Linked DNA regions of Azospirillum brasilense. Each later gene encodes a partner of the first gene's protein in a complex. Links are inferred from orthologs where the notes say so. Each region holds a gene or a part of one and is shown on either strand. Other genes may lie near its edges.

Region 1 (3,013 bases):
GGCGCCGCCCCCGCGGTAGGCGCGCGCCAGCGACGGCGGGTCGAAGTCCGGGCGGATCAGGCCCTTGGACGGGCTGGCCTTCTTGATCTCGGCGATCAGGCCGTAGCGGCCCCCGTCCACCGTGCGGCGCAGCGCGCGGATGAAGCCGCGCGCCGGGTCGGCGCTGCGGGCATCGTCCTCCACAGCGGACAGCGGGCGGGCGGATTTGCGGGCTTGGACCAGCGCGCGCTTGTCGTCGCAGATGCGGGTCAGGACGTCGCTCATGGCGCGGCAACCGGTTCGTTGGTGATGGACGAATTGGTGATGGACACGAGGTGCTGGAGCACGGCGCGGGCAGCGCCGCTGTCGATGGCGTGGCGGGCCCGCTCGACGCCTTCCTTCAGGTCGCCGGCCTTGCCCGCCACATGCAGCGCGGCGGCGGCGTTCAGCAGGACGATGTCGCGATAGGCGCCCTGCGCCCCGTCGAACAGCGCGCGGATGGCCTCGGCGTTCACATGGGCGTCGCCGCCCTTCAGAAGCTCCGGTCGGGCGCGGAAGATGCCGGCCTGCTCCGGTTCGATCTCGAACACCGTGACCTCGCCGTCCTTCAACTGCGCAACGGTGGTCGGGCCGGTGGTGGTGATCTCGTCCAGCCCGTCGGAGCCATGGACGATCCAGGCGGCCTCCGACCCCAGCCGCTTCAGCACATGGGCCAGCGGCTCCACCCACTGCTTGGCGTAGACGCCGAGAAGTTGGCGCTTGGCGCTGGCCGGGTTGGACAGCGGCCCCAGCAGGTTGAAGATGGTGCGGGTGCCCAGCTCCACGCGGGTCGGGCCGACGTTGCGCATGGCGAGATGGTGGCGCGGCGCCATCAGGAAGCCGATGCGGGCGTCCCACAGGGCCTTGCGCACCAGACCCAGGTCGCAGTCCAGGTTGACGCCCAGCGCGCCCAGCACGTCGGCGGCGCCCGACTTGGACGACATGGCGCGGTTGCCGTGCTTGGCCACCGGCACGCCGCAGGCCGCGATGACCACGGCCGCGGCGGTGGAGATGTTGTAGGTGCCCGAGCCGTCGCCGCCGGTGCCGCAGGTGTCGATGGTGCCGTCCGGCGCCTCCACCGGGATCGCCTTGGCGCGCATGACGCGGGCGGCCCCGGTGATCTCGTCCACCGTCTCGCCGCGCACGCGCAGCGCCATCAGGAAGCCGCCCATCTGCGACGGGGTGGCGTTGCCCGACATGATGATGTCGAAGGCCAGCGAGGCCTCCGCTTCGTTCAGGGCGTTGCCGGCGGCGACCTTGGCGAGGATCGCCTTCATGTCGGTCAGGTCGCCGTGCGGCGCGGACGGCGTGCTCATGCGGCGGTCTCCAGCCGGCGGGTCGTGTTCAGGAAGTTTTCCAGGATCTTGTGCCCGTGCTCGCTCTCGATGCTTTCCGGGTGGAACTGCACGCCGTGGATCGGCAGCTCGCGGTGGGACAGCGCCATGATCAGCCCGTCCTCCGTCTCGCCGGTCACCTCCAGGCAGGCGGGCAGGGTGGCGCGCTCGACGATCAGCGAGTGGTAGCGGGTGGCCCGGAAGGGCGAGGGCAGGTCCTTCAGGACGCCGCGCCCCTGGTGGAACATGCGGTCGACCTTGCCGTGCATCGGCACCGGCGCGCGCAGCACCGTGCCGCCGAAGGCCTGCCCGATGGCCTGATGGCCCAGGCACACGCCCATCAGCGGAACGCCGGCCTTGGCGGCGGCGTCGATCAGCGGCAGGCAGATGCCCGCCTTGTCCGGGTCGCAGGGGCCGGGCGACAGCACGATCCCTTCGGGGCGGAGCGCCATGGCCTCCTCCACCGTCAGGCTGTCGTTGCGGCGGACGTCCAGTTCGGCGCCCAGTTCGCCCAGGTAATGGACGAGGTTGTAGGTGAAGCTGTCGTAATTATCGATGAGCAGCAGCATGGGGCGCCCCGGCATCCTTCCGGCCTGTCGTTTCCGGTCCGTCGGTCTCGGGTCCATTGTTCCCGGCCCGATCGTCCCGGAATAGCGTTCCGGCCTTGTTCCAAGGCGGGTACCCTAGCGGCTGGAGCGGTGGATTTCCAGCCCGTCCGAACCTCGACTCGGCGGAGAATCAGCGGCAGAGGAACTGCGGCGCCGTCGCCGGCTTGTCCAGCACCATGCCGCGCGCGTCGGTCTCCTCGGTGATCTGGCAGCGCCGCACCGTGCGCGGCAGGTCGATGGCCAGCGTGGCCTGCGTTCCGGCGTAGCGGCAGATCAGGAAGACGTTGTCGCGCCGCGCGGCGGGGAAGTCCCATTGCCGGATCTCCGAGCGGCCCCGCCGCAGGCTGCGGTCCGGCTCCAGCGCCGCCGGGGCCGGGGCGGCCATCTGCGCCGCCCGGTCGCCCTCCACCAGGGTGACGCCGGCGAAGGCGTGCTGGTCCTTCGCCGGGTAGGGCGACCAGCCGCCGGGCGCCTCCGGCTGGGCCTGCACGGTCAGGCTGGCCGGGCAGCGGACCTCGTTCGCGAGGGCGGGGCCGGCGGTGGCGGTGATGAGGAGCGTCAGGAGGATCAGGGTGCGGAGCATGGCGGGTCACAGCATAGTCCCAGCCGGCAGGCGCCTCCACCCCGCTCCGCTGTTGCAGGGACGGTGCGGGGGTGCCACCTTGCGCGCAAACCGGAAACCAGGGTTCGAGATTCCTTCCCATGGCCAAGAAAACGCCGCGCAAGCCCCAGAAAGCCGCGGCACGGAAGCCATCGCCGAAAACGCCCGCCGCCGCATCGGGGCGCGCCGTCTCGCCGGTCCTGCTGGCGCTGGCCGGTGTGATCGCGGTCTTCGCGGTGGCGCTCGGCGCGCGATTCATCATCGGGCGCGACGCGCCGGAGACGGAGACCGTCGTGGAGCGGGAGGCGCCGGTCATCGCCCCGGCCGCGCCGATCAAGACGCCGCCGCCCAAGGTCGCAGATGCGCCGCCCCCGCCTCCGCCTCCGCCGGTTCGCGAGGCCGAACCGGCTCCGGCGCCCGTTCCGGCACCGCCTCACCAAGTGACCGAGGCT
Region 2 (3,117 bases), on another replicon or contig:
ACCGTTCACGTCCTCCGCATCGGTGACCATGACCGCTCCGCATCTTCCCTATCTGTCGCAGTTCTCGCTCGAAGGCCGGGTGGTGCTGGTCACCGGGTCCGGGCGCGGGCTGGGTCTGGAAATCGCCCGCGCCATGGCCGGGTCGGGCGCCCATGTGCTGCTGAACGGGCGTGACGCCGCGCGGCTGGAGCCGGTGGCCGAGGCCATCGCCGCGGCGGGCGGGCGGGCCTCGGTGCTGGCCTTCGACGTGGCCGACCGCGACGCGGTGCGGGACGCCTACGCGCGGATCGCGCGGGATCACGGGCGGCTGGACGTGCTGGTGCAGAATGTCGGGCAGCGCAACCGCAAGCCGCTGACCGACTTCGCCGACGAGGAAATCAGCGAGCTGCTCAACGTCGATCTGGCCGCCGGCCTGATCCTGGCGCGGGAGGCGGCGCGGCTGATGCTGCCCCAGGGCTTCGGGCGGCTGATCACGGTGACCTCCATCTCCGGGCAAATCGCCCGCGCCAACGATGCGGTCTACGCCGCCGCCAAGGCCGGGCTGGCCGGCATGGTGCGGGCGCTCGCCGCCGAGTATGGCGGAAAGGGCCTGACCAGCAACGCCATCGCGCCGGGCTTCTTCGCGACGGAGACCAACGCCGGCATCACCGGCAACCCGGCCCTGTCCGCCTATTTCGAGGGACGCACCCCGATCGGTCGCTGGGGCCGCCCGGAGGAGATCGCCGGGGCCGCGGTCTTCCTGGCCTCGCCCGCCGCCTCCTACGTCAATGGGCATGTGTTGGTGGTGGACGGCGGCGCCACCATTCTCATGTGAAGGCCGGTCTTACAGGAAGCTGTGCCGCCATGCTGGCGATCCCCTTGTCATGCGCCGATCCGGCGGAGGCCTTCCGCGCCCTGTCCGGACAGCCCTGGTCGATGCTGCTCGACAGCGCCGCCGCGCACCCGGCCCATGGCCGCTACAGCTACATCGCGGCGGAGCCCGTCCGCACCCTGGAGTCGCTGGACGGGCGGGCCTATCTCGACGGCCGGCCGGTGGACGGCGACCCCTTCGCCGTTCTGGCGGAGGAGCTGGCGCGCCACGCCCGGCCCGAAGGCCCGCCTGGACCGGCGCCCTTTTGCGGCGGGGCGGTCGGCTTCATCGGCTACGAGGCGGGGCTGCGGCTGGAGCGCATCCGCTCGCGCCACGCCAACCCCGGCGGCCAGCCGGAGATGGCCTTCGGCTTCTACGACGCGGTGGCCGCCTTCGACCATGCGGAGCGCCGCGCCTGGGTGATCGCCGCCCGCCCGGAGGCCGAGGCCCGCGCCCGCGCCCTGGCCGCCCGGCTGGAGGGCGGCGGAGCGTCCCCCCTCGGCCCCATCCCGGCCGCCCCCTGGCGGAGCGAGCTGGAGCGCGACGACTATCTGGCGCGGGTGGAGCGGGTGCTGGAGTACATCCGGGCCGGCGACATCTATCAGGCCAACTTCACGCAGCGCTTCCTGGCCGACCGGCCCGCCGGGCTGGACACCTACGCGCTGTACCGCCGGCTGCGCGCGATCAGTCCGGCGCCCTTCGCCGCCTATCTCGACTGCGGCCCGCGCCTGTGCATCGCCAGCGCCTCGCCGGAGCGCTTCATCCGCCTCAGCGCCACCGGGGAGGTGGAGACGCGCCCGATCAAGGGCACCCGCCCGCGCTACGCCGACCCCGCCGCGGACGCCGCCGCCGCCGCGGAGCTGGTGGCCAGCGTCAAGGACCGGGCGGAAAACCTGATGATCACCGACCTGCTGCGCAACGACCTCGGCCGGGTGTCGCGGGTTGGCAGCGTCCGGGTGCCGACGCTTTACGGGCTGGAGAGCTTCGCCAGCGTCCATCACCTCGTCTCGGTGGTCACGGCGCGGCTGCGGCCCGGCCTGGGGGCGGTCGACCTGCTGCGGGCGGCGCTGCCCGGCGGCTCGATCACCGGGGCGCCCAAGATCCGCGCCATGCAGATCATCGACGAGCTGGAGGTGGCGCGGCGCGGCGCCTACTGCGGCTCCGTCGCCTGGCTCGGCTTCGACGGCGCGATGGACAGCAGCATCGTCATCCGCACCCTGTCGATCACGCCGGATGCGGTGATCGCCCAGGCCGGCGGCGGCATCGTCGCCGATTCCGATCCGGCGGACGAGCATGAGGAGATGATGGTCAAGATCCGCGCCCAGCTCCGCGCGCTGGAGGAGGCCCTGGGATGAGCCCGGCCATGACCGTCGTCTGGCTGAACGGGCGCCTGCTGCCGGCGGCGGAGGCCCGCATCGATCCGGCGGACCGCGGTTTCACGCTGGGAGACGGGCTGTTCGAGACGATCAGGGTGTCCGGCGGCACCGCCCGCCATCTCGACCGGCACCTCGCCCGGCTGGCGGACAGCGCGGCGCTGCTCGGCCTGCCGCTTCCCTATGGCATTGCGGCGCTGGCCGCCGCCGCCGGGGGGCTGATCGCGGCGCAGGGCCGGGCGGAGGGCGTGCTGCGGATCACGCTGACGCGGGGGACCGGCGCGCGCGGCGTGCTGCCGCCGGCGGACGCCGCGCCGACTCTGTTGATGACCTTGGTCTCCGCGCCGCCGCCCGCCGGCCCGGTCGAGGCGGTCATCGCGCAATCCACCCGGCGCAACGAGCATTCGCCGCTGTCGCGGGTGAAGTCGCTGAACTACCTGGATTCCATCCTCGCCCGCCAGGAGGCGGCGGCGCGCGGCGCGGGGGAGGCCCTCCTGCTCAACGGCGCGGGCCGTCTGGCCGAGTCCAGCGTGGCGAATCTGTTCATCGTCCGGGAGGGGCGCCTGCTGACTCCGCCGGTCGCCGAGGGCGCTCTGCCGGGCATCCGCCGCGCGCTGATCCTGGAACGGGACGACGCCGGGGAGGCGCCGGTTTCCGTTGCCGATCTGCTGGGGGCCGAGGAAGCCTTCCTGACCAACAGTCTGGGCCTGCGCCCGCTGCTGCGCGTCGACGGGCAGGCCATCGGCGCCGGGACCGTGGGGATGGCGACGGCGGCCCTGTTGGAGGACGTCGCGGCGGAGTAGGGCGCCCAGTCACGGGCGGAGGTAGGACCAGCCCTCTTCCTGAAGCTGCATCAGCCGGACGACGCCGGAGGGAACCAGCTTGGCTTCCGGC

The links.
Region 2: the proteins of AMK58_RS06405 (region 1) and pabB are in contact, whole or in part, in a solved structure (PDB 8RP0), measured with the Escherichia coli proteins. The link is inferred for Azospirillum brasilense from one-to-one orthologs.

Annotation. Positions count from the first base shown.
Region 1 is NZ_CP012914.1:1,393,908-1,396,920, forward strand. What follows is about bases 127-2,916. They hold AMK58_RS06405 (anthranilate synthase component II), read right to left. Parts: upstream 1,922-2,916; coding sequence 1,331-1,921; downstream 127-1,330. Other genes in these bases: trpC (indole-3-glycerol phosphate synthase TrpC), read right to left, coding at 127-264; trpD (anthranilate phosphoribosyltransferase), read right to left, coding at 261-1,334; AMK58_RS06410 (STY0301 family protein), read right to left, coding at 2,091-2,543; AMK58_RS06415 (divergent polysaccharide deacetylase family protein), read left to right, coding at 2,663-2,916. Outside these bases: more of trpC, read right to left, coding at 1-126; more of AMK58_RS06415, read left to right, coding at 2,917-3,013. UniProt on the Escherichia coli protein: Part of a heterodimeric complex that catalyzes the two-step biosynthesis of 4-amino-4-deoxychorismate (ADC), a precursor of p-aminobenzoate (PABA) and tetrahydrofolate.
Region 2 is NZ_CP012916.1:706,017-709,133, reverse strand. The notes cover bases 131-3,024. They hold pabB (aminodeoxychorismate synthase component I), read left to right. Parts: upstream 131-843; coding sequence 844-2,205; downstream 2,206-3,024. Other genes in these bases: AMK58_RS24445 (aminotransferase class IV), read left to right, coding at 2,202-3,024; AMK58_RS24455 (SDR family oxidoreductase), read left to right, coding at 131-814. Also shown: more of AMK58_RS24455, read left to right, coding at 29-130; more of AMK58_RS24445, read left to right, coding at 3,025-3,026; AMK58_RS24440 (DsrE family protein), read right to left, coding at 3,036-3,117. UniProt on the Escherichia coli protein: Part of a heterodimeric complex that catalyzes the two-step biosynthesis of 4-amino-4-deoxychorismate (ADC), a precursor of p-aminobenzoate (PABA) and tetrahydrofolate.